DNA from 2 places in the Paenibacillus sp. HWE-109 genome. Region 2 is predicted to be linked to the other one. Evidence: riboswitches for the same ligand, from Rfam matches in the RefSeq annotation. Region 2 holds a riboswitch; the other holds the start of a gene.
The links. A riboswitch is a leader RNA that binds a small molecule or an ion and turns the genes downstream of it on or off. The one in region 2 is predicted to bind cyclic di-GMP.
Positions count from the first base shown of each region.

Region 1: another riboswitch for cyclic di-GMP. It lies ahead of LOZ80_RS31665 (PilZ domain-containing protein); the one in region 2 lies ahead of LOZ80_RS21165 (hypothetical protein).

Region 1 is NZ_CP091881.1:7,376,195-7,380,526, reverse strand. It holds gene prfA (peptide chain release factor 1) at 1-72, opposite strand, end outside; gene ychF (redox-regulated ATPase YchF) at 107-1,207, opposite strand; gene LOZ80_RS31665 (PilZ domain-containing protein) at 1,285-2,019, opposite strand; cyclic di-GMP riboswitch class I at 2,124-2,210, opposite strand; gene tadA (tRNA adenosine(34) deaminase TadA) at 2,493-2,930, shown strand; tRNA gene LOZ80_RS31655 (tRNA-Arg) at 3,028-3,101, shown strand; gene LOZ80_RS31650 (hypothetical protein) at 3,334-3,528, shown strand; gene LOZ80_RS31645 (hypothetical protein) at 3,528-4,055, shown strand; gene LOZ80_RS31640 (MFS transporter) at 4,216-4,332, shown strand, end outside.
Region 2 is NZ_CP091881.1:4,977,405-4,981,736, forward strand. It holds gene LOZ80_RS21150 (response regulator transcription factor) at 1-236, opposite strand, end outside; partial or broken gene LOZ80_RS21155 (VOC family protein) at 488-610, opposite strand; gene LOZ80_RS21160 (exopolyphosphatase) at 703-1,617, opposite strand; gene LOZ80_RS21165 (hypothetical protein) at 1,760-2,059, opposite strand; cyclic di-GMP riboswitch class I at 2,161-2,253, opposite strand; gene LOZ80_RS21170 (MDR family MFS transporter) at 2,366-3,589, opposite strand; gene LOZ80_RS21175 (glycine-rich domain-containing protein) at 3,784-4,332, opposite strand, start outside.

The DNA.
Region 1 (4,332 bases), 2.4 Mb from region 2:
GACATCAGGGTCACATAACAATTCACTTAATTTATCATATCGATCTACAATCGATTGCAATCTATCCAACATCGTGGATCACTCCTTTCTTATCTTTTTCTCGTAGTTAAACGTTGAATCTGAAATGCATGACGTCCCCGTCATTCACCACGTACTCTTTGCCTTCAAGTCGCACTTGGCCTTTTTCCTTAGCTCCATTCATGGAACCAGCCGCTGCCAAATCATTGTAAGACACAACCTCAGCACGGATAAAACCACGTTCGAAATCGGTGTGAATCACACCAGCTGCTTGCGGTGCTTTCGTTCCTTTACGAATCGTCCAGGCTCTTACCTCTTGCACGCCAGCTGTGAAATACGTATACAAGCCAAGCTTTCTATACGCTGCTTTAATCAATCTATTCAAGCCGGACTCTTGAAGTCCCAACTCTTCGAGGAACATCGCTTTTTCTTCGTCTTCCAACTCGGCGATTTCGGATTCAACCTTCGCGCTGATCGACACCACTTCGTTGTTTTCGCCTTCAGCAAATTCTTTCACAATCTTCACGAAAGGATTTTCGTCTGCTGTCGCCACTTCATCCTCACTCACGTTTGCTGCATAAAGCACAGGTTTCATGGTCAAAAGGTGAAGATCGCGCACGAGAAGTTTCTCATCTTCGCTGAGATCCAAACTACGCGCTGGCTTATCTTCATAAAGCGCTTCTTTAATACGCTCCAAACACTCCACTTCAGCAACAACCTTTTTGTCGCCGCCTTTGAGGTTTTTGCGTGAACGCTCAATCTTCTTCTCTACGGACTCGATGTCAGCCAATATCAATTCAAGATTGATCGTCTCGATATCGCCAATCGGATCTACTTTACCAGAAACGTGGGTAATATTATCATCTTCAAAACAACGAACAACATGCACAATGGCATCCACTTCACGAATGTGCGCCAGAAATTTATTTCCAAGCCCTTCGCCTTTGCTCGCGCCCTTCACTAAACCCGCGATATCCACGAATTCAAAGGCTGTCGGGACAATGCTCTTAGGCACAACAATCTCTACCAGCTTCTGCAATCTCTCGTCTGGTACTTCAACTACCCCAACATTCGGATCGATCGTACAAAACGGATAATTCGCAGATTCTGCTCCCGCCTGTGTAATTGCATTAAACAATGTCGATTTTCCTACGTTCGGTAGACCGACGATACCTGCTTTCAAAGCCATTGTAGTTACAACTCCTTAATTTTCGAAAATCATCCTTCTTATTATATAGTACTTGGAACGCAAAAAAAAGCCTGAGGCTACGGATTGGCCACAGTCTTTTTTTCCATTGCTTTTTTGATTTGCGCTTCCCGCTTCTGAATGAAGTAAGTTTCTATCTGATTTTTGAGGATAAAGCCTCTTAACGCATTTGTTTTTTCATCCGGAACATTCAAATATCTGGCCCCATAGTAGAAGCCCGCATTTGTTTTCTCTTTTCTAACAACTTCCATTGTACAGGCCATCGAAAAGCCAAGATTCAATTCAACTTCCAGCTGAGAATGCTTTTGGATAATTTTTTCGACCATTGCATTGTCATCTACCGTGAAGCCTACGCCATTAATGGAAATATTTTTGATCGAAATGGCAATCGGATTGTCTAAATGATGTTTATTTCGCTTATTTACATCTTGAAGTCCGAATAACAAGCCGCCCTTTGTGACTTCAACACGAGGAAACTCCCGTTTCTCCGTAAATTTCCGACGATTTTCGGGTGGATTCAGCACGATGAGAGATCCCTGCTCTTTGGCAACTACCGTCGTTTCCCAAACAAACAGCCCTGATTTCGTATAGACTGTCATTTTCAGCTTATCCCCCAACCGAAACACATCAAACTCAGGGAGTTCTACCTCAATAATGTCACCGAGAGCATAAGTCAACACACCAGTAGCTACGAAATCTTCCTTGCTGAGCACTGCTTTACTGTCGATCATGACATCAGCATCATAGCCTTCTTTACTGCCATAAAGTTTCATGGGTTGTTGCTCGTTGGCCACTTTACTCAACATCCTTTCGCGAACCGTACTCGACTTATATCATTAAAAATAGACCGCCCCGATGATCCGGAACAGTCTATTACCTTAATCAAAAAGCAATGATTTTCGGTAACCAGGCTGTCATAGTTCGCGGGAACCGTAGACCCTCAGCTTTGCGTCCTTGCCTTTCAGCAAGTTTGCCATTTCGAATTCTGCAATTTCATGTCTGATTGTGGTTGTGCAGGCTTTATGGTCATAAAGGCCTACTAGCATCTTCATTATATCGGAACCTTGTCTCAGTTATCAACTAAAAACCTTGCGCAGCCCATCTTTTTAGTGTATGAATGTAGAAAGAAAAAAGTATCCACAACTTTTTAAGTTATCCACATTGTTATCCACAGGTTGTTAACAACGAATATTTGTTCGATGTTTTATTCACATGTGGATAAATTATTTTAGCGAGGTGTCCCCCTGTGGATGAACATATCCCCTGGATGAAAGAAGCCATTCAAGAGGCGCTCAAAGCCGAAGCCATCCGCGAAGTGCCGATCGGCGCTGTCGTTGTCCACCAAGGCCAAATTATTGGTCGCGGCTACAATCTTCGTGAAACAACCCTAGATCCGCTCGCTCATGCAGAGCTGGTTGCTATTAAGCAGGCAAGTGAACATTTGCAGGCGTGGCGTCTGCTAGATTGCCAGCTTTATGTTACGTTAGAACCCTGCCCTATGTGCGCTGGCGCCATTGTTCAAGCTCGGATCCCGCAAGTGATTTATGGCACGACGGATCCTAAAGCAGGCTGCGCGGGGACGCTCATGAACCTGCTGCAGGAAGACCGGTTTAATCACCGTGTCGACGTCATTAGCGGCGTCATGCAGGAAGAGTGTTCGACGATGCTGACCCAATTTTTCCGTAAATTACGCGGCAAGGAATAATCGTTGCATCCATCTGTGCAAGAAATTCTCTAGATGACCTGGCCGCAACCGAATGCTTGCGCCGTGGAGGCCTTCGTGCTATCATAATTCTTGCTATGCGCCCGTAGCTCAGCAGGATAGAGCAACAGTTTCCTAAACTGTAGGTCGTACGTTCGAATCGTATCGGGCGCGTATATCCTACCTAAAGAGGCTGCCCTTAAGTCATAAATTGACTTTTGGGACAGCCTCTTTTTTCTTTTTTATAGAAACACTATTTTTACAACAGTCGTACGCCCAAAAGGGTTTTCTCTTGAAGAGCAATTTATCAGCATTAATTTTTGTATGGTAATATATACCTATTTTTGATATGCTAAAATTCTACAAAATATTTAAAAATTATCCATTATAAGAAATGAGGAGAACCATGTATTTCAGAATATCAGCCCTATCTGCAGGTATTATTTCTTTTCTCTATGCCGTTTCCATGCTATCTTCCAGCCGCGTATTCACGTTTGACACAGCTTTAAATTTGAGTACCATATTGGGCGTTGCTCTTGGCCTATCGCTGTTCAATTTCTTCATTGCACTATTGAAAACATACCGAACGGAGGCTGCTTAATGCCACGCAGGCTTACTATTTACTTAGGTATGGCTGGTGCTTTGCTCTTATCTATCGCCAGCTTAATGAATTGGCAAGCCTTAACTGTCATCGGGCAATCCGCTATTTACGAAGATGATGTCGTTGATTTTGCAAAATTTCTTTTCAAATATAAGCCTCTTGTTCTGTGCTTATCCGCTATTCTCATAGGTATGTTTTTTATTAACTTCAGTTGGGAATTTGGGCAGCAAAAAAGTAAAGTCGTATCGAGTCTCCAGTTCAATTCTCGTTTTATAAATGATTATGAGGTAAAGAATACCTATAGTATCATTTTTAAATTCATTGGGGTGGCAACCATTGTAATTGGATTTCTGTCAGCCATCTACTTATGGACAGGCGGAATTGACCTTCCTAGAGATAAATCATCCGTATTCTTATTCGGCTTAGTCCCACTCCTGTATTCCTTACTTGGAGGCTTAATCTTTATGGGGTTTGGTGAAGTTCTTAAATTACTGCAACAGATACGAGACAAAAATACTACGATTTAAACCAATAACCCTTCTAGCGTCATAGACGTAGAAGGGTTATTTTTTATCCCTAATCCATCCAGTTGTCTTGCTCATATTATTTGTGATTACGTACCATAGCCTAGCACCCAGCCAATGTTCTATAATGAACGGAGCTCAGTCCGAAAGGAGTCTTACACCAATGACGATCATCAAAACGCCATCCTCCTACCGCATCCCTCTTTTCTGCGCGGTAACGTTGCTGTTCTGGATGTCGATGTATACCAGCGTTCCTATTATGGCCCCCTATGTGGAATTT
Region 2 (4,332 bases):
GTTAGCATGATGACAGGAACAGGAGAAAACTGCCGTATCGCCCTGCATACATCTTCACCGGGCATGTCCGGCAGCATCAGATCCAGAATAAGCAGATCCACATTGCCACCTCGAACGAGTTCAAGTGCTTTGTTCCCTGTTTCGGACTGAATAGCCCGATAGCCCTCATTTTGCAAATAGGACGCAACAACTTCACGAATTTTTTCTTCATCATCAACAATTAAAATTGTCTTCATAGAATTAATTCACCCCCTTTAGAATATACCATACCCCCATACCCTATACAAAATACTAAAAAAAACCTTTGTCGCTCATTCGATCAGCCTGCCAACAGCAGTTCTCATCCAATCAAGCTAACAAAGGCTTTTATTTAAAGAAAAAGAACCAAATAAAAATAGCCCAAACAGGGATCATCACAACAAGACTCCACAGACACCCTTTGGCAAAGCTCAATTTGGGCTCCTGCTCCGTCGTTCTCCTATTTTCACTAGACATGTTCCACCAACTCCAAAGGCAGCCCGTCCGGATCTGCAAAAAATGTATATTTATCTCCTGTAATCGGATCAATCCGCACCGGCTCCACCTTAATTCCCTTAGCCTGCAATTTCTTCTTTTCCAATCTCATAGAGATGCCTCCTATGCCGATTTCTAGTCAAAAAACCGCAATCAGGGAGGTTCCTGTCCTGCGGCTGGTTGTAAGAATTAACCGTCTGCTCTCATCGTTGCAATAATTTGCTTCAATACATCCTCAGCTTGGTCATAATCCACCTGACAAGTCCCTGCAGCCTGGTGACCTCCACCCCCATTTTGGAGCATCAAATTTCCGATATTCGTCTTGGAGGAGCGATTGACAATGCTATGACCGCACGCGAATACACAGTTTTGTTTATTGCGGCCGTCGACAATCCAAATCGATACGTTTTGCTCCGGATAAAGGGCGTATACCATGAAACGATTGCCTGGATAAATGGTCTCTACATTACGCAGATCCGTAATAATGACATTGCCTTCGGTACGTGTATAGGTTTGCAGCATGTCTCGATAGAGAACGTCCAATTCCAGGTAACGTGCCACACGCTCCTTCACATCAGGCAGTTCCATAATTTCATGAACAGATTTCGTCGCACAGTGCTCGACCAGTTCTTCCATGAGTTGATAATTGCTGATTGCATAATCGCGATAGCGACCCAGGCCTGTGCGGGCATCCATAATAAAGGACAACAGGTCCCAGCCGCTTGGATTCAAAATATCCTCTTTGCTGAATTGTGCCGAATCCGCTTTGTCTACGCCTTGCATAATATCATCGATATCGCCAAAGGTTTCTTGGCCGCCGTAATAATCATAGACGACACGTGCCGCGCTTGGGGCAATCCGCGTTTCACCTTTGTACGCTACCTTCTCGCCCATACGCTCAAGCTCGCTGGAGTGGTGATCAAACCATAAACCGCAACCAGGCACATAAGGGACATTGGCCAAGATATCGTTCTCCGTAACTTCAATCAAGCCGTCCTGCATATCTTTGGGATGGACGAATTTCATTTCATCCACCATGTTCATTTTTTTGAAAAGCATCGCACATACCAGACCATCAAAATCCGAACGTGTAATTAATCTCATGCTCGTGTAGCCCCCTAATCGTAGTCCTTTTGCACTACATACCTTATTGTTAATTATTATATCAGCTTCTGTCGTTTCGTGACAATGCTTTTGTCTTGCGATGAGCGCTTCCGCATCAAGCATGAAAAAAAGAACGGTACGCCTAAATCGGCTGCACCGTTCTTAACTTGGAAGACAAACATTGATAAAGCCTATTCAAAAATGCTTCGATTTGAGCAATAGGCGGTATCTTTACGGATAGCTTAACTTCGCCTTTCCAGTAGAAAATCAAGATGCTGTTGCTTCTCCCATGAAACATTTCAACATCCCAGCAATTTTCATTCAAGGCATATTCTTCTCGATTAATCATCAGCTTTGGTCCGTCTGAAGACGGAACCAAACGGGCAACATGATTACCACATAGCGAAGTTACTTTTTGCTCTTCATGTAGTTCAGACTGCATGCTGCTTGGTCCTCCTTTATTCGTACAATTCATTTGGTTATGACAGAGAAAAACCCCGCGATTATTCCGATCGGAGGGGTTCTATGTTGAATACCCAATCGTTCGGCAGCTGGCTGGCAATTTGTCCGTTTCAGGACAAGTAAGCCCCTTTAGCTTTGCGTCGCTGACTTTCGTCAGCTTTGCCTTTGTCGAGATGTGTAACATGTTGTAACGGTATGAACTTGGTTTAACTGATCTACACTCTCAAGAATAAGGGAAGTTGTTTTGAATTCGAATAGTTCTCAAGAACTAATTTTTCAATTATTTTCATAAATTTTCTTTTTTCGACGTATTTTTCAGCAACCTTTGACGAATCGTGCCTTTCCAGTAGAAAATGGAACCCGCCAATGTAATTACCGCCATACTGTTGAACAACGTGCTGCCCCCATAGGAAACAAGCAAAAATCCACCAATCCATGGGCCCATAAAGTGACCGACGTTCGTTAAAGTTTGGGCACCAAAATACGTTCCTCGCATATGCTCAGGCGCTAATTTGTCAATCAACATATTCGCTGCCGGGTAATTCAAGATCTCACCCAATGTAAAAATACTCATAGACACAATAAGCCAAATAAGCGAATGCGACAACGCAAATCCAATATCGCCTAATGCAAACATTAAATTGCCAAAAACGATAGCTGCAAGCGGTGTATACTTCTCGGACCAGCGCGTAAGCGGAATTTGCATGGCAATCACCACAATTGCATTAACGCTCATCAGAATGGCAAACATTTTGACGCCATCCACAAAGCTTTTCTCCAAATATTGCGAAAGTGTCACCATGACCTGCGAGTAGCCGATTGCGCCAATGATACCGCCTAAAATATAGTAGCGAAAAGTCATATCACTGCGAATGACACGCCATGCAGAACCAAAAGTAACAGGTGATTTCTTCTCACCTTCGATTTTTTTAATGCCAAACTTGCTTAACAGGACATACAGGGTAACGGCATAAATAAAATAAATGAGACCCGTGATCATAAAAGGAAGCGCTCCACTCCAGGTGGCAAAAAAAGCACCTAACAATGGACCAACAGCAACCCCGACGTTAATGGCCATGTAGCGTAATGAGAATACGCTAAGCCGCTTCGCAGGTTCTGTCAGATCTGCCATCAAGGCCTGCGATACCGGTTCATAGAAGGACCGGCAGAGCCCGTTCAGCATATTGAGCAGCATGAACAGGAGCGGTAATTTAACGACACTGAAGCCCAGAAATACGAATGCCCAGCCAAATAGTGCGGCTAACATAATAATTCTTCGGCCAAATCGGTCAGATAATGTCCCGCCAATAAAACCGCCGACCGTTCCTGCCAGAGAGCCCATCCCGATAACGACCCCGATCATGACGGGACTCATGGACGAATGTCTTGCCAAATAGATGGCAAGAAACGGCAAGCTCATCGATGACGCTGCCCTAGCCATCACCGTTCCCAACAGCAGCGTATGCACAATGGGATGATATGAACCAAGAAAACCACGCAACCGATTCATGTAAAGAGACTCCTATCACCACTTTATTTACCGACGGTCAATCAAATGAACATCGAATTCCAATTATACACGAAAATTAGCGATTGGTGTCTTCGATTTGTTGGTTTTTGTTGGATTTAGAGCGCACAACAAAAAAACCGTCTTCAAGTGTTGGACACCTTGAGAACAGTCTTTGATTGATTTGGGTTTAATGGCTAGCTGCTGCAGCTGGAACCGCAGCTGGAAGATGAGCAGGAGGAACCCGATCCGGAACTGCAATTGTTGCCGCTGCCAGAATCACCGTCGGAGCTGTTGTCGCCGCTATTGTCACCGCTGCTGTAGCCACCGCAGCCTGACGCCGAGCAGTTGGAGGTTCTGTCTTTCTCTATATCTTCTTGATTCTCAGGCATATACGAGTCCATACCGCTCGTGTAATCGTGGGCTTCGCTGATGGAGAAGAACATCATCGCGCCTGCTAAGTAGACCATACTGTTAGGCCCGGATAAGGAGTTCTGCCAGCCTGTATCCTCAAACCTGCGGCTGTTCGCGGCCTTCTCGGCTTCCGAAATCGCTTGCGCTACGAGCAAGCGGATCGTTTCAGCCACTTCGGGATATCGCTTCGCTTGCTCCATATCAAACCACAGCGCGGCGATCTCCTCTTCGTTCCCGCCGCGAAGCAAGTCTGTTCGTTCCTTATCCAACGGATTACGGAAGAAGCCATTCCAACAGCGGGCGCTGGTTGGCGCAAATTCAAATAAATGCGC